4 regions of the Effusibacillus pohliae DSM 22757 genome follow, and region 1 is predicted to be linked to each of the others. Evidence: riboswitches for the same ligand, from Rfam matches in the RefSeq annotation. Region 1 holds a riboswitch; each other region holds the start of a gene.
The links. A riboswitch is a leader RNA that binds a small molecule or an ion and turns the genes downstream of it on or off. The one in region 1 is predicted to bind S-adenosylmethionine.
Positions count from the first base shown of each region.

Region 2: it holds a riboswitch for S-adenosylmethionine, as region 1 does, so the genes downstream of both, C230_RS0103365 (methionine ABC transporter ATP-binding protein) here and metH (methionine synthase) in region 1, are expected to answer to the same signal.
Region 3: it holds a riboswitch for S-adenosylmethionine, as region 1 does, so the genes downstream of both, C230_RS0104010 (trans-sulfuration enzyme family protein) here and metH (methionine synthase) in region 1, are expected to answer to the same signal.
Region 4: it holds a riboswitch for S-adenosylmethionine, as region 1 does, so the genes downstream of both, metX (homoserine O-acetyltransferase MetX) here and metH (methionine synthase) in region 1, are expected to answer to the same signal.

Region 1 is NZ_AQXL01000113.1:45,710-50,149, reverse strand. Features, by position in the region: gene C230_RS0107205 (enoyl-CoA hydratase/isomerase family protein) at 274-1,059, shown strand; partial or broken gene C230_RS0107200 (ectoine/hydroxyectoine ABC transporter ATP-binding protein EhuA) at 1,126-1,329, shown strand; SAM riboswitch class I at 1,661-1,762, shown strand; gene metH (methionine synthase) at 1,919-4,440, shown strand, end outside.
Region 2 is NZ_AQXL01000093.1:1,771-6,210, forward strand. Features, by position in the region: gene C230_RS0103355 (MetQ/NlpA family ABC transporter substrate-binding protein) at 1-627, opposite strand, end outside; gene C230_RS0103360 (methionine ABC transporter permease) at 711-1,376, opposite strand; gene C230_RS0103365 (methionine ABC transporter ATP-binding protein) at 1,378-2,391, opposite strand; SAM riboswitch class I at 2,469-2,591, opposite strand; gene C230_RS0103370 (PilZ domain-containing protein) at 2,739-3,116, opposite strand; gene leuB (3-isopropylmalate dehydrogenase) at 3,307-4,389, opposite strand; gene C230_RS0103380 (2-isopropylmalate synthase) at 4,382-4,440, opposite strand, start outside.
Region 3 is NZ_AQXL01000098.1:6,633-11,072, reverse strand. Features, by position in the region: gene C230_RS22345 (hypothetical protein) at 73-237, opposite strand; gene C230_RS0104015 (trans-sulfuration enzyme family protein) at 293-1,432, opposite strand; gene C230_RS0104010 (trans-sulfuration enzyme family protein) at 1,429-2,589, opposite strand; SAM riboswitch class I at 2,662-2,795, opposite strand; gene C230_RS19395 (MFS transporter) at 2,957-4,249, shown strand; gene comA (phosphosulfolactate synthase) at 4,371-4,440, shown strand, end outside.
Region 4 is NZ_AQXL01000106.1:21,580-26,019, forward strand. Features, by position in the region: gene C230_RS19540 (homoserine dehydrogenase) at 131-1,516, opposite strand; gene metX (homoserine O-acetyltransferase MetX) at 1,513-2,646, opposite strand; SAM riboswitch class I at 2,824-2,945, opposite strand; gene C230_RS0105335 (aspartate kinase) at 3,111-4,349, opposite strand.

The DNA of each region.
Region 1 (4,440 bases):
GGGTACCCAAAATTCGTAGTGTTGTACTCCATGTTGCCGAGCGCATGGATCGACCAGTCTCGAATGCGCCGCCTGATGGCGTGTTCGAGACCCGCTTGCCTGCCTCAGCGGAGGACTGCAAGAGTACGGTAAAGCGTATTATTATGTAAGTGGGTGCGATCTGCCATGTTAAAAGGTGGATTGCCTACCGTCCGGTCGGAAGATGGTGCCGGAAGTAGGACGAAGGATCGTAGACTGTAAACCAATAGGCGCAAGAGGAGAGGGGAGAGCGAAATGTACGAGACCGTTTTGTTTGAGAAAGCGAATCAATTGGCGACTGTCACACTCAACCGGCCAGAAGTGTTCAATGCGTTCAATCTGCAGATGCATGAAGAACTGTTTGACGCGCTCAACCGCGCGGCGGAGGACGCGGACGTACGTTGTATCCTGCTTCGCGGCAACGGGCCAGGATTCAGTTCGGGAGCGGATCTGAAAAGCGTCAGCGCGGAAGATGTGGCTTCGCTCGACCACGGGGCTTATCTGCAGCGGACGTACAACCGGTTGCTGCTTCGGATGGCGGAGCTCGAAAAGCCGATTGTCGGCGCTTTGCACGGCCCCGTGTTCGGTGCGGGACTCGGAGTGGCGCTGGCTTGCGATTTGCGGATCACAGCGGCAAGCACCACGTTTTCCATGGCGTTTGTAAAAATCGGTCTGATGCCGGACGCGGGCAGCCATTTCTTCCTGCCGCGGATCGTCGGGCTCAGCCGCGCCATGGAATTGGCGATGTTCGGCGATTCGATCGGCGCCGAGGAGGCGCTGCGGATCGGGCTGGTTAACCGGGTGGTGGCGGACAGCGAGTTTGCCGGGGAAACGCAACGGTATGCGGAGCGGCTGGCCCAATCTCCGACGACGGCACTCGGGCTGATCAAACGGACGATGTACAAGAGCTTCGAAAACGATCTGGCGACGATGCTGGAAGCGGAGGCGGCCGGGCAGACGATCTGCGGCAAGACGGCCGATCACCGGGAAGGCGTCACCGCGTTTTTCGAGAAGCGGAAACCGAATTTTGTCGGAAAATAGGAACATGGTCACTGGCATGCCGGGCGGCATGCCTCTTTTTGATGGCAATACCGGCCAGCAGGAGGGGGAATCGCACGCGCGATGGCGATGGAACCGGCCGTGTTGCTGTTTGACGAGCTGACCTCCGCCCTCGACCCGGAGTTGGTGGGCGAAGTCCTGAAAGTGATGAAAGAGCTGGCGCAGGAAGGGATGACGATGGTGGTCGTCGCCCACGAGATGAACTTCGCCCGTGAAGCGGCCGACAAGGTCGTGTTTATCGACCGGGGCGTGAATATGGACATACGAATTCACTTTCTACATACTATAACTTTTATTCCATCGTTCTTCCTCACAGAAAACGCCTTAGAGGAATCGCTGTGAATAAGTTTTTCTATAATTCATTGGGATTATATTAATAGTTTTTGTGTATTATATAGTTGAAAAACATAAAACATTCTGTATAATTGTTTTTGTAGATAGGATATCATAAGTAATGTGGATACGGGGTTATTGAAATTGAAAAAATGGTTCTTTCTCAAGCTATGAGAGCCGGTGATCACCCTTGACACAACCACCGGTTTCAGTGCAAACTAATAAAAAATCGAAAAACGATTTGTCATAACTTCTATCCAGAGTGGTGGAGGGATCTGGCCCGATGAAACCACAGCAACCGGTGTGCGCACACGGTGCTAATTCCAGCAGAACGCGTTCTGGAAGATAGGAGGAGCCAACTGTGAACGTTCAGCCCTCTCGGATCCGGAGAGGGCTTTTGATCATGGACGATCAACTCGGCGTTGCCTGCACGGATGCAGGCGCTTTTAGCCGAGTTTCCTTTTCAGGTGAGAACGATTGGGATTTGACGGGGAGAGGGGAACCGAACATGAGCAGCGAGACGGGAAAGGTGTCGCAACATCCGATATTGGAACAAATGAAGAAAAAAATCCTGATTCTCGACGGCGCGATGGGCACGATGATTCAGCAGGCCGGTCTGACGGCGGCCGATTTTGGCGGGGAAGCGTACGAGGGGTGCAACGAGTACCTGAACATCATGCGGCCGGATGTGATCCGCCGCATTCACGAGCAGTATCTGGATGCCGGGGCGGATATTATCGAGACCAACACGTTCGGTGCCACCCGGCTGGTGCTCGCCGAATACAACCTGGAGGAGCGGGCGGACGAGATCAACCGGGCGGCGGCAAGGCTGGCGGTGGAGGCGGCAAAAAAATACTCGACGCCGGAATGGCCCCGTTTCGTAGCTGGAGCGATGGGACCGACCACCAAGACGTTATCGGTGACGGGCGGCACGACGTTTGAAAAATTGGTGGAAAATTATTACCAACAGGCGAAAGCGCTGATTCAGGGCGGCGTCGATGTGCTGCTTTTGGAAACGGCACAGGACACGCTGAATGTGAAAGCTGGCGGCATCGGGATTCAAAAAGCGTTTGCGGAGCTGGGCGTCCGCTTGCCCCTGATGCTGTCCGGCACGATCGAACCGATGGGCACCACGTTGGCAGGCCAGAATATCGAATCGTTCTACATCTCGCTCGAACACCTGAAGCCGATTACCGTCGGGCTGAACTGCGCAACTGGGCCGGAATTCATGCGCGACCATTTGCGGACCCTGTCCGAACTGGCGCAGTGCGGGGTCAGTTGCTATCCGAATGCCGGGCTGCCGGATGAGAACGGCCATTACCACGAATCGCCGCAAGCGCTGGCGAAAAAAATGGCCGGTTTCGCTGAGCTCGGTTGGCTGAACATTGCGGGGGGCTGCTGCGGGACGACACCGGAGCATATCCGGGCGTTGGCGGAAGCGTTGAAGGACTACAAGCCGCGGCAACCGGCGTGCGGCCACCTGCCGGCTGTCTCTGGAATCGAAACCGTCTATCTGGAGGCGGACAACCGCCCGCTGTTGGTGGGGGAACGGACCAATGTCATCGGATCCAAGAAGTTCCGGACGTTGATCGCCAGCGGATTGTATGAGGACGCGGCGGAAATCGCCCGGGCCCAGGTAAAAAAAGGCGCGCATATCATCGACATCTGCCTGGCCGACCCGGACCGGGACGAGTACGGCGATATGGAAAAATTCCTGCCGTTTGTCGTCAAAAAAATAAAAGTGCCGTTGATGATCGATTCGACCGATGCGCGGGTGATCGAACTGGGATTGAAACATTCGCAAGGGAAGGCGATCATCAACTCGATCAACCTGGAGGACGGGGAAAAGCGGTTCGCGGAGGTGGCGCCGCTGATCAACCGGTACGGGGCGGCGGTGGTGGTCGGAACGATCGATGAGCAGGGGATGGCGGTGACGCGCGAGCGAAAGCTGGAAATCGCCAAACGATCCTACGATCTGTTGGTCCACAAATATGGCGTCCATCCGCAAGACATTATTTTTGATCCGCTTGTGTTTCCGGTCGGCACGGGCGATGAACAGTATATCGGAGCGGCCCCGGAAACGGTGGAGGGCATCCGCCTAATCAAGCGGGAACTGCCGGAGTGTGCGACGATCCTTGGGATCTCCAACGTATCGTTCGGGTTGCCGCCAGCCGGTCGCGAAGTGCTGAACGCGGTGTTTCTCTATCACTGTACGAAAGCGGGTCTCGACTATGCAATTGTGAACACGGAAAAGCTGGAGCGCTATGCGTCGATTCCGGAAGAGGAGCGGCGGCTGGCGGAAGAGCTGCTGTTCCATACGAATGACGAGACTCTTGCCCGATTCACCGCTTTTTACCGGGAGAAAAAGACGGCCCAGGTGAAGGAAGTGTCCAGCCTCAGCCTGGAAGAACGGTTGGCGAACTATGTGGTGGAAGGCAGCAAGGACGGCCTGATTGACGATCTGAACGAGGCGCTGACCCGGTATGCGCCGCTTGAGATCATCAACGGCCCGCTGATGAAAGGGATGGAGGAAGTTGGCAGGCTGTTCAACGACAACCAGTTGATCGTCGCGGAAGTGCTGCAGAGTGCGGAAGTGATGAAAGCGGCGGTCGCCTATCTGGAACCGTTCATGGAGCGGGCGGAGGCGGCCGTCAAAGGGAAGATTTTGCTCGCGACCGTCAAGGGAGACGTGCATGACATCGGCAAAAATCTGGTCGAGATCATCCTGTCGAACAACGGCTATCAGGTGATCAACCTGGGGATTAAGGTACCGCCTGAACAGTTGATCGAGGCCTATCGCAAGGAGAAGCCGGATGCGATCGGCCTGTCCGGGCTGTTGGTCAAATCGGCGCAGCAGATGGTAACGACCGCCCAGGACCTGCGGGCAGCGGGCATTGATGTGCCGATTCTGGTCGGCGGCGCCGCTCTCACCCGTAAGTTCACGCACACGCGGATCGCGCCGGAGTACAACGGGCTGGTTCTGTACGCGAAAGATGCGATGGACGGGCTGGAACTGGCCAACCGGTTAAG
Region 2 (4,440 bases), on a different contig from region 1:
GTTCGTGTTGATGCATGCCAGGTCCACTTCGCCCAGCGCCCGCGGCAGCATGGCGGCTTCCAGTTCCTTAAACTTCACGTGCTTCGGGTTTTCGACAACGTCCTTGACAGTCCCTTTGATGCCGACGCCATCTTTCAATTTAATGATGCCGTTTTTCTCGAGCAGCGCCAATGCCCGCCCGCCATTCGTCGCATCGTTCGGAATGGCGATCGTCGCGCCGTCTTTCAACTCGTCCAGTTTCTTGATTTTCTTCGAGTAGACGCCGAATGGCTCAATGTGGACGTTCGTGACTTTGACCAGGTTCATTTTTTGATCCTTGTTGAACTGATCCAGGTACGGCGTGTGCTGGAAAAAGTTGGCGTCCAGTTGCTTTTCGAACACCTGAACGTTCGGCTGCACATAATCGTTGAACACCTTGATGTCCAGGTTGACCCCTTGCTCTTTCAATTTCGGTTTGACAAATTCGAGAATTTCCGCATGCGGAACGGCGGTTGCGCCAACCTTCAATGTCACTTCTTTCTTGTCGCCGCCGGCTGCCGGAGCAGGTGCCGCGGTTTCCTTCTTGCCGCATCCGGCCAGCGAAAATGCAAGTGTAAGCGACAATACGGGTACGAGCCATTTTTTCATATCCGGTTTCTCCTTTCGATGTTTGCCATTCTTACTTCATCTATACCAATCGGTGCTCCCGCCCTGTAGCAGCCCACCGCTTGCTATTTCCGGCTGAAACGGTGCACCAGGCGGTCTCCCGCTGTCTGCAGAATCTGCACCAACACCAGCAAAACCGCGACCGTTACCAGCATCACATCGGTCTGGAACCGTTGGTAGCCGTAGCGGATCGCCAGGTCTCCGAGTCCACCGCCGCCGATTACACCCGACATCGCGGTATAGGAGACGAGCGCGACGGTTGTGATCGTAATCCCCGCGATCAGTCCAGGCCGTGATTCAGGCAGCAACACGTTCCAGATGATCTGCCAGTTGGAAGCTCCCATCGACTGGGCCGCCTCAATCACGCCGCGGTCCACTTCGCGCAGCGATGTCTCCACTAACCTTGCAAAAAACGGGGCGGCGCCGATCACGAGCGGCGGAATCGATCCCTGCACGCCAAGCGATGTGCCGACGATCAGTTTGGTGAATGGGATCAACAGGATCATCAGGATGATGAACGGCACCGACCGCAGGATGTTGACGACAAACGAGACGATCGAATAAAAAATCCGATTTTCCAGTAGCTGTCCCCTTGATGTCAGAAACAACAGAACGCCGAGCGGCAACCCGATGAGCACGGTGAACAAAGTGGACAGCCCCAGCATCGTCAGCGTGTCGAGCGTTGCCGTCGAAATCTCTTCCCAGTCGACGTTCTCAAATGTCCATTCCATTTCAGATCACCTCCACTTTCAGCCCGTGCTGGCGCAACCGGTCGATCGACTGCTGAACCTGCATCTGCCCGCCTTCCAGTTCAACAACCAACTGCCCGTAGGGCGTGTCTTTCATGCGGGAAATCGTGCCCTGCAGAATGTTAAACGATGCACCGACCTCCTGCATCGTCCGGAACAAAATCGGCTGATACGTCTGCTCGCCCAGGAATGTAATCCGCACGATCGTGCGATGACCGGCCGATTTTTCACGGGCGATCACCTGCTGCAGTTCGAGCGAGTCGACCACCTGTTCAACAAATTCGCGGGTTGTCGGGTGGTGCGGTTTCAAAAACACGTTAGCCACCGGCCCTGCCTCAACAACCCGGCCGCCGTCGATCACCGCCACCCGGTCGCAGATCGAGCGAACCACATGCATTTCATGCGTAATCAACACGATCGTAATCCCGAATTGGCGGTTGATGTCCCGCAGCAACGTGAGGATCGAATTGGTCGTCTGCGGGTCAAGCGCCGATGTCGCTTCATCACACAAGAGCACTTTCGGATCGTTCGCCAGTGCTCTGGCGATGCCGACCCTCTGTTTCTGGCCGCCCGACAATTGCGCCGGATACTTGTCCCGATGCGCCTCAAGGCCGACCAGCGCCAATAGTTCGCCGACTTTCCGGTCGATCTCCGCCTGCGTGCGCTTCGCCAGCTTCAACGGAAACACGATATTGTCCGCGACCGTGGCGGACGACAGCAGATTGAAATGCTGAAAAATCATCCCGATCTGCCGACGTTCCTCTTGCAGCCTGCGTCCGTCAAGCGCTGTCAGATTGACTCCATCGACGGTGACTGTGCCGGATGTCGGCCGCTCCAGCAGGTTGATGCAGCGGATCAGCGTGCTCTTGCCGGCGCCGGAATGGCCGATGACGCCAAAAATTTCACCTTTTTCTATGGACAAATCGATTCCGCGCAAGGCGGGAACCGAATGTTTGCCAACCCGGTACTCCTTGTGCAAATTGCGCAGTTCAATCATCCGTACTCACCTCCGTTTGCCTCAACAAAAAACCCCTTTTTCACAGATTGAAAAAGGGGTTGCCAGACGACTTACCCTTCTCATCTGCCAGGATTTGTTATATCCTGAAGGAATTGGCACCATGTCGCTCATCCGCATCATCCTGATGAGCCGGTTGCCGGGCTTCATTGGGCCTTTCCCTCCGCCTCTCTTGATAAGAAGATCTTCCTGTCAGTCTATTTAATTGTAGATTAAAAAATTCAAACCTGATTATATCCGCTTCCTATCAAAAAGTCAATCAAAAATCTTGATAAAAAATTATATTATATATTGGAATAAAATTAATTGTATGAAAACGGAGGCAATCCTTATTCGGTCATGTACTTTTCTTTTTTCCGGCGGCGAATTTGCAGCTGGTTGATCTGCATAATCAGGTTCTTCTGTTCTTTTTCTTCAAAGAAAATAAACTCCGCCCCGTATAACAGCAGACTGTCTTCCGGCTTCTTCCAGACCAACTGACCGTAGACATTGATCTTTTGTTCCGGCACGTCGATCGCAAACTGCCAGATCAGCATTTCGCTGACGGGCAAATCCCGGTCCGACAGAAAGCAAAGACCGCCGCCGGATATGTTTTGCACTTCCACTTCAAACTCTTCCCCGATCGGCAACAGTTTGCTCCCCAGTTTGCGCAGGCGCAGCGAACAAAAAGCGGTCAACGGAACGCGGAAAAATTCTCTCTGCTTCATGCGATTTGACGTTCCTCCCATTTTACCCCGAACACCCTGCCCTGTTTCACTCGATCTAATAGTGCTATTAATTTATATCAGCAGGGATTTGCCCTCTAGGTGCTGGAGTCCTATTTTGTCAAGTTCGATCCCCTGTCGATGAAAAAAGGCGTTTCCCGCAAAGGGAAACGCCTGTTACAACATTGGGATGTTATACGATCGGGACTTTTGCACTAATCCGTTGGACGATCAGGTCTCCCATGCGGGAGGTCGATACGGTCGGTTCAGCGGGGCCTGCCAAATCGGCAGTTCGTACCCCTTCCGCCAGCACCTCTGCCACCGCTTGTTCGATCACGGTCGCTTCCTGTTCCCAACCGAATGAGTGCCGTAGCATCAGTGCCGCGGACAAAATCATGCCGAGCGGGTTGGCGACGCCCTTGCCCGCGATGTCAGGGGCAGACCCGTGAATCGGTTCATACAGGGCGACGCCCGCTCCCAGGCTGGCAGACGGCAGCATACCGATCGAACCGGTCAGCATGGCCGCTTCGTCCGACAGGATGTCGCCGAACATGTTCTCCGTCACGATCACATCGAATTGGCGTGGATTGCGAATCAACTGCATGGCGCAAGTGTCGACTAGGATATGATCGTACTGGACATCCGGATACTCCTTGGCGATCCGCTCGACTGTCTCGCGCCAGAGGCGGGACGATTCCAGGACGTTCGCCTTGTCGACCGAGTGCACCCGTTTCCTTCTCGTCCGCGCCACTTCGAACCCCATCCGGACGATTCGCTCGATTTCGCCGGTCGTGTAAACGAGCGTATCGGTTGCCACTTCGCCGCCGACCGCCGGTTTCCTGCTTTTCTCACCGAAGTAGAGACCGCCGGTCAGCTCCCGCAAAATCAGCAGGTCGACGCCAAGCAACACTTCTTGTTTCAAAGTGGAAGCGTGCAGCAGCGGTTCAAACGCGCGAACCGGCCGCAGATTCGCGTACACACCGAGTTCCTTCCGCATCCGCAGCAGACCCGTTTCCGGGCGCAGATGACCGGGGTTGTGATCCCACTTCGGCCCTCCGACGGCAGCCAGCAGTACGGCGTCTGCCGCTCTGATGCCTTCCAGGGTCTGTGGAGGAAGCGGATCGCCAAACCGGTCGATCGCATCCCCGCCGATCGAAAATGTTGCAAACTCGAAGCTACGGGAGAAGTGGCGGCCGACCGTCTCCAGCACTTTCACGGTCTCGGCGGTGATTTCCGGGCCGATGCCGTCTCCCGGCAGCAGTGCGATCTTAGGCATGCACATCCACCTGCTCTTTCCGGCGTCTGAACTCTTTGCCGAGCGTGTCCA
Region 3 (4,440 bases), on a different contig from region 1:
ATCGAAATAAAGACATGCAAATATAAGTATAACGCGATACTTTCTATTAGGAAAGCATGTCTACGAATATTTTTATTGGTTCAAAGCTGGATCGGGTATTTCCACATCGTCCGGATTGTCCTGTTCCACCAACGTCTGCGGATCTCCTTGCGCGCCGCTCGGCACCTTGCCGGCAAAATCGTCCGGACTGTCCGCCATGATGAACGATTTGGCAGATGCGGGAGTCTGTTTTTCCATTGTTTTTCCGCTCCTTCAGAATCAAGATTGCAAGTTCCGCGTCACCCGCTTTTATTTATAATCCCATAAGAGCCTGTTCAATATCCCCGATCAGGTCTTCCGCGCTCTCGAGCCCCACCGACAGACGCAGCAAGCCGTCGCTGATCCCCCTGCGGATCCGTTCCTCTCGCGGCATCGCCGCGTGCGACATGGTCGCCGGATAGGACAAAATACTTTCCACCGCCCCCAGGCTGACAGCAAACAATGGCAACTGCAGCCGCTTGACAAACCGCCGCACCTGTTCGGCGTCCGCCAGTTCAAACGACAGCACCGCGCCGGGCCCGTCCGCCTGCCGGAGATGAATCTCCCGGCCCGGATGCGATTCGAGCCCCGGGTAATACACCCGTTTGATCTTCGGGTGCCGCTCCAGATAACGAGCAATCCGCAGCGCCGTTTCCTCACTTTGTTTCATCCGCACCGCCAGCGTTTTGATGCCCCGCATCAGCAACCAACAGTCCTGCGGCCCCAGCACCGCGCCGAACCCGTTTTGGATCTGGTATATTTCTTTTGCCAACGATTCATCCCGCACCGTCACCAGCCCCGCCACCACATCAGAATGACCGCCCAAAAATTTGGTTCCCGAGTGAACCACCACATCGATCCCCAGCTCATGCGGCCGCTGCAAGCCGGGTGACATAAAGGTGTTGTCGACAATCGTCAGCACCCCGTTTGCTTTCGCGATGTCGGCCGCTTTTTGCAGATCGATGATTTTCAGCGTTGGGTTAGAAGGTGTTTCCAGCATCATCGCTTTCGTGTTCGGTCGGATCGCCGCCGCCAATTTTTCCGGGTTGGCGGCGTCGACAAACGTCGTCTCAATCCCAAAGCGGGAAAAAACTCTCGTCAACGCCCGAAACGTTCCCCCGTAAATGTCTTCGCACGCCACAACATGCGAGCCGGCGGACAGTGTGAGCAGGACGCTCGTAATCGCCGCCATGCCGGAAGCAAACGCAAGTCCGTAGTTCGCCCCTTCCAACTGGGCAATCACATGCTCAAGTGCTTTCCGGGTGGGGTTGCCGGAGCGGGAATAATCGAACTCCTGCTGCTGGTTCCAATCGGCCTGGTGAAACGTCGAAGCCTGGTAAATCGGAAAGCTGGCGGCGCCGGTGCGCGGGTCCAGTTCCGCCCCCGTATGCAGCACGCGCGTTTCAAATTTCACCTGACGGACACCTCGGATCTCGCTGCCTCCAACGCTTGCTCCAGGTCTGCGATAATGTCCTGATAGTGTTCGATGCCGACCGATAAGCGCAGGAGCCTATCCGTAACGCCGTACGCCTCCCGCACTTCCTTCGGGATGTCAAAATGGGTCTGTCTCGCCGGATAGGTGATCAACGATTCGACGCCGCCAAGGCTTTCGGCGAACGAAATCAGTTTCACACTGCCGAGGATCGGTTCCACCATGCTTTCATCCGCCACTTCGAACGACAGCATGCCGCCGTAGCCGGACGACTGCTTTTCATGCATGTGCTTGCCCGGATGGTGCGGCAGACCAGGGTAATAGACTTTTGTCACCTGCGGGTGTCGTGACAGCCATTCCGCCACAAGCAGCGCGTTTTCCTGATGTTTTTCCATTCGCAGCGCCAACGTCTTCAGGCCGCGGATCATCAGCCAGCAATCCTGGGGTCCGAGAACAGCCCCGATCGAATTTTGCAAAAAAAACAGTTTTTCGCCCAATTGCTCGTCCTTCACCGCAAGCAGGCCGCATAGCACGTCGTTATGGCCGCCCAGATACTTGGTGCCGGAATGCAGCACCACATCGGCCCCCAAATCCAACGGTCGTTGAAAATAGGGCGACATAAACGTGTTATCGACGATGGTCAGCGCGCCGCGCCGTTTGGCGATCGCAGCGCAACCTGCGATATCGGTGATTTTCATCGTCGGGTTGGTCGGGGTTTCAACAAACAGCGCCTTGGTGTTCGGTTGAACCGCCGCTTCCACCGCAGCCAGATCGCCGGTATCCACGTAGGTCGTTTCGATCCCTTTCCGACGCAAAATCTGTTCCAGCAAGCGATAGGTACCGCCGTACAAATCGTTGGAAGCGACCAGGTGATCGCCTGGCTCGAACAGTTCCACTAGACAGGCGATCGCAGCCATGCCGGAAGCGAACGCAAACCCCCGCACCCCATTTTCCAGATCGGCGATCGTATCTTCCAGCACTTTGCGAGTCGGATTGAGAGTCCGGGTATAGTCAAACCCCGTGCTCTGTCCGAGCGCCGGATGGGCGAATGTAGTCGAGTGATGAATCGGCACAGACACAGCTCCCGTCACCGGATCCTTGCGGTTTCCCGCTTGTGCCAACCGTGTTTCGATCCGCATGTCCATTCCTCCTCTTCATGGAAAAAGGTCTTTCCCCCCAAGAGAAAGACCTGGTATTGCCACGCTGTCCTCCTCTTATCTTTCAGGATCGCTCCTGCAGGAATTAGCACCACAAATCATACCTGAAACGCGCGAATCACGTTTCCGGATCGATTCAGGTTGCCGGGCTTCATCGGGCCAGTCCCTCCACCAACTCTGGATAAGAGTCAATCGATTTTGTTCTTTTGATACAATTTACAATCTTCAAGGCGGTTTCGTCAAGGGGTGTTCGTTAAAGCCTGGCAGTCGTGGCGAGTCAATAACTTCCTGCATCAGCCCCGATACGGCGCGACACACTAGGTTTACAACGAGGAAAGGACTGAACAGAATGGCGCAAACGGCATCCGACAGGTCCAAAGTTTCGTTGCTGTCTCTGATTGCCCTGGGAAGCGTTCCGCTCATCATGGTCCTGGGTAATTCGATGCTGATTCCGATTCTGCCAACGATGCAGGAGCAGCTTCAGATCACCAAATTTCAGGCGAGTTTGGTGATCACTCTGTTCTCCGTGCCCGCCGGCATCATCATCCCGTTGGCCGGTTTTTTGTCGGACCGCTACAACCGGAAACTCGTGATCATCCCGGCGCTTATCTTATACGCGTTAGGCGGATTGCTAGCGGGAATCGCCGTGCTCTTGTTTGCCAAACCGTTTGCCGTGATCATGACAGGTCGCGTGCTGCAAGGAATCGGGGCCGCCGGGACTGCTCCAATCGCGATGGCTTTGGCAGGCGATATTTTCCAGGGAGCGGCCCGCAGCAAAGCGCTTGGCATCATCGAAGCATCGAACGGGCTGGGAAAAGTCCTGAGTCCCATACTCGGCGTGCTGCTCTCGATGATCACCTGGTTTGCGGTTTTTTTTGCGTTTCCGCTGTTGTGCGTGCCCGCTGCTTTGGCGATCTGGTTTTTTATCAAGGAACCAAAAAAGGACAAAGCCGCGCAAAAAGTAACCCACTACCTGCGCGCGCTGAAGGTTATTTTCAAACGGGAATGGAAATGGCTTCTGACCGCTTACTTTGCAGGCGCCAGCGCACTTTTCATTTTGTTTGGCGTATTGTTTTATCTGTCGCATCTTTTGGAAGACAAATATGCGATCGACGGTCTGCTGAAAGGCGCCATTCTGGCGGTTCCCTTGCTCGCCATGTCGTCGACGTCCTATATCACGGGAGCAAACATCAAAAAGCAAAAAAGGTTGATGAAAACGCTGATTGTGACTGGCATGCTGCTGATTGCGATCCCGCTCGGGTTGGCTTCCTTTGTTACAAACGCGTACGTCTTGCTGGGATTGCTGGTGATGAGCGGTATCGGCACGGGACTCGTGCTGCCCTGCCTGAATATGCTGATCACCTCAGCCGTCAGTATGGAAGAACGCGGGATCGTCACATCTTTTTACGGCTCCGTCAGATTCCTGGGAGTGGCGATCGGGCCACCCGTCTTCACCTGGTTGATGGACCTGTCCCGCTTGGTTATGTTCTTGTCGGTGGCCGGGCTCGCCTTTTTGTCCGCCGCGCTGGCGATGTGGCTGATTCGCGTCCCAGCGGAGAAGCCCGAATCCCCACCCGCCCCCAATTCGATCGCCTCCGAATCCCTGCGGAAGTTGTTGGCAAAACGAAAAGCACGGGCGTAACACCAGCTCCCGTTTTTCGCATACGATAATGGAGCCCACAGGTTGTAAACGCCAGGAGGTGACAAACCCCGACGGGGATTCCCTGCACAGCACAGAACAGCAAAGAAAGGGGTTTTGGGAGATGAACGATTTTTTGCCACAAAAACCGTGGGACACAGTCCTGCGTGATCCACTACCGGGCCGCAACCTGA
Region 4 (4,440 bases), on a different contig from region 1:
AGGATCAAACCGACTACGAAAAGAAGGGTAACCGTTTTGCCCGGTTACCGCTTTCCTTTCGCATTCCACCAAAATTTTTGCACTAATTTCCGACTGTGTCAAGAATGTTACAAGGTTTTTTTCAGCAACATCAGACCGTTTGCGACACCAATTCCCCGGTTTGCTTGGCGGATCGGGACGGGCCGGACGCCGCCGCCACCTGATTACCGGAAGCGGTTTCCTCCACGCACGCGATCACCAGCGGCGGTTCCGCCAACAGATTGGCCGGCAATTGCCGCAGGCAAGCAGCGAGTGCCCTGCCGGACAGTCCGCCGACCAGCAACCCGCAAACGGTTCGATCACCGGTCGCTGCTCGTGCTTCCTGCAGGATCGCGCCGCCTTGCCCGATCAGCAGTTGGGCGATTTTTTGTTCCGCTTCCGCCACCACTGATTGCGGAACGCGGATGCGAACGAAATGGTATTGACAACCGTCGTCCGCTTCGCATCGCTGGACGGGGACGTCCCATTTGCAAGAGCGAAGCACACGCCCGGGCTGTCGCAACAAAGCGGTGAGATCTTCCAGCACAGCGCTGGCCGTCGGATATTCGCCCGCCCCTTTGCCGATGAAAGTCAGGTCCCCGACCACATCGCTCGAAATGGTAACCGCGTTGAACACATCGTTCACGCGGGCGAGCGGATGGGTGAACGGCAACAACCGGGGGCCGACAGACAGTTCGACGCCCCGTTCCGTTTTGCGGGAACGGCCGATCAGCTTGATCGTGTATCCGAACTCGCGCGCCCACCGCAAATCCAACGGTTGGATGCGGGTGATTCCCTCGCGGGGAATTTCATCCACAGAAACATGCACATCATACGCCAGGTTGGTGAGGATCGCCAGCTTGTAGGCAGCGTCATATCCTTCCACATCGCTCGTCGGATCGGCTTCCGCATAGCCGAGTTCCTGCGCTTGCGCCAACACTTCAGCAAACGAGCGGCCCGTCTGCTCCATCTGCGTCAGGATGTAATTGGTCGTCCCGTTCAAAATCCCGCACACCTCATGCACCTGATTGGCGGTCAGATAGCCCTGCAGGAAGCGGATCACAGGGATACCGCCGGCCACGCTCGCCTCAAACAGCAACTGTACGCCAGACTCTTCCGCCACCCGCAACAATTCGCTGCCGTGTTTGGCCAACAGTTCCTTGTTTGCCGTAATCACATGTTTGCCGGAACGCAGTGCTTCCAACAGAATGGTCCGGGCCGGTTCAACACCGCCCATCACCTCGATGACCACCTGGATGTCGGGACATCGCAAAATCGACCCGGGATCGGTCGTGATCCGTACGGGATCCACCTGTACGCTCCGTTCTTTTTGCGGATCGCGTACCAAAATGTAGGGTATATCGATGGTACAGCCGGTTCTCTCGGCAATCGATTGACTGTTTTGTTGCAACGCCTTGACGATTCCGGAACCGACCGTTCCCAGCCCCAACAGGCCGACCTGCACCGTTTTGGTCTGTTTGCCCGGCTTTCCGTTCATTTGGTTCCTCCTCCACTCTCCAAAAACTCGCCGATCCATTCGTTCATGATTTCGAATTCGATCAAAAATGCATCATGTCCGTGCACAGTGTGCATCTCCCGGTACACGACCGATTTGCCTTGCGACCGCAAATATTCAGCCGTATCGGACAATTCGCGAGCCGGAAACAGAAAATCGGAGTCGATCCCGATCATCAGCGACCGCCCCGCAATCTGCTGCAAGACGTTCCCGTACTCGCCGCGCCCGCTCGACACGTCGTGCAGGTCCATCGCTTTCAGCAGATACAGATAGGAATTGGCGTCAAACCGCTGCACCAGTTTGCTGCCGTGATAACTTAAATATTTTTCCACCTGGAACTCCGATTCGATCGCGAACGGATCGTCGGTCGGCACCATCGAACGGCCAAACCGCTCCTCGTATAAATCAAAACTGCGGTAGGTGATCATGCCGAGCCGACGTGCCAGGTTGAGTCCTTTCACCGGAAACGTGCGGCCGTAATAATCGCCGTTACACCAGTCCGGGTCGTTGTAGATCGCCTGCCGCATCACATTGTTAAACGCGATGCCCATCGCGGAAAAGCGGCCGCATGTGGCAACCGGCACAAACGTTTCCACCATTTCCGGGTAGGAGACCGCCCATTCGAACACCTGCATACCCCCCATCGAGCCGCCGATTACCGAATACAGCCGCTCGATTCCGAAGCTTCTGACAAGGTGGTATTGCGCTTGCACCATATCGCGGATGGTGACAGTCGGGAATCGCAATCCGTACGGCCGCCCGTCCGCCGGGTGGATCGAGGCGGGGCCGGTCGATCCGGAACAGCCACCCAGCACATTGGAACAGATGATAAAATACCGGTTGGTGTCGAGCGCCTTGCCCGGCCCGATCAGTCCGTCCCACCAGCCGGGCTGTTCAGCCGTGCCGCCTGCATGCGAATCGCCTGTCAGTGCGTGGCACACCAAAATCGCGTTCGTTTTTTGCGCATTTAACGTCCCGAACGTTTCATACACCAGCACCGCTCCCGACAAACACTGTCCGCTTTGCAGCACCAGATCCGGCAGCCTGTATTCGCGCCGGATGACCTCCTCAATCCGCACCGCCATGCGATCACCCCACACCACAGAATCCACGAAAACGCCATCCAGATTCCTGCCCGCTGCGGGCTTTGGTCGCAACAAAACCCGCTCCGAAAGTCAACCCGCACGGACAAAGCTAGACCCGGCGCCTAAGCGCCGCAGCGAGACGTGCCCTTTGGGTGCAAATGGAAAACCCCCTCGACAAGAGGGGGTCGCATATCCGATCGCCGCCTCTTATCTTTCAGAATCAAACGATTCTGCAGGAATTGGCACCAAGAATCCAATCTCCCTACTGATCGGACTCCGGTTGCCGGGCTTCATTGGGCCAGTCCCTCCGCCACTCTGGATAAGAGTTCAAAACACGTATTCAGCTTTGCTATGGAACGAGTGTATCACGGGCATGTAGAATCGTCAAGAGCAGCAAGCACAAGTGTGTAAGCGCAAGCGCATCCAGACGTATCCGTCAGCGCCAGCCGACGATTCCACTCCGAAGGCGGCGTACCTGCAAACGGCGGCCGTCACTTCGCCACTGTGGCCGCTTCAACCGCATCAAGGCCAAACGAGGTATGCAGCACCTGAACCGCTTTCTCCACATCGGCCGCGTCGATCACGCAGGAGACTTTGATTTCCGACGTGCTGACCATCTTGATGTACATGCCATTTTCCGTCAACGCCTGGAACATTTGGGCAGCCACCCCCGGATTGCTGATCATGCCCGCTCCGACGATCGACACCTTCGCCAGGTCTTCTTCGCACACAATCTCTTTTGCGCCGAGCCGCGGCTGCAACTGACCGAGCACCTCAATCGTCCGGGTCAGGTCGTCTTTTGCCACCGTAAACGAAATATCGCTGCAATCGTTGTGGACGATGCTTTGCACAATGATGTCAACGTTGATATTGTCTTGCGCCAGCGTCTGGAATACCACCTTTAGATTGTCATTCCGGTTGGGTACGCCAACCAGCGCCACCTTCGCGACGTTCAAATCGTGCGCGATGCCGCGCACCACCATACCTTTTTCCATAAGCGCCTCCTCTTTCACAAGCGTTCCCGGATTTGTTGTAAAGCTGGACCGGACCATCAACGGCACCTGATACTGTTTCGCGTATTCGACTGCCCGCGGATGCAGCACGGCAGCCCCCAAATTCGCCAGCTCCAGCATTTCGTCATACGAAATCTCGGGGATCTTGCGGGCAAACTTGACCACCCGCGGATCGGTCGAATACACCCCTTCCACGTCGGTGTAGATCTCACACAGATCGGCCTTGAGGGCAGCCGCCAACGCGACAGCCGTCGTATCGGAACCGCCCCGCCCCAGCGTTGTGATGTCGCCATCGTCGGTGATCCCTTGGAAACCGGCTACCACAACCACTTTTCCGGTTTCCAGTTCAGCAAGAATCCGCGACGGGTCAAGGTCGGTGATGCGCGCTTTGCCATGCACCGCCTCCGTCCGGATACCTGCTTGCCAACCGGTAAACGATACGCTGTCCTGGCCGATATCCTGCAGCGCCATCGCCAGCAACGCGATCGAGATTTGCTCCCCGGTCGTCAACAGCATATCCATCTCCCGGGCTGGCCGCACCGCGGATACTTTTTGCGCCAGTTCAATCAGATCATCTGTCGTATCCCCCATCGCCGAGACGACCACAACACACGAATTGCCTTGCTCCACCGTGTCCGCCACACGCCGGGCCACCCGCTTGATGTGCTCTGGGCTGGCTACCGAACTGCCGCCAAACTTCTGAACGATTAACGCCACACTCTCCACTCCTTTGTGACTCTTTTCGATTCTCAGGATGTGAAATCAAAAAAGCGGCAATAGAAGGCTGATCGAGTCACCCGTCTATCGC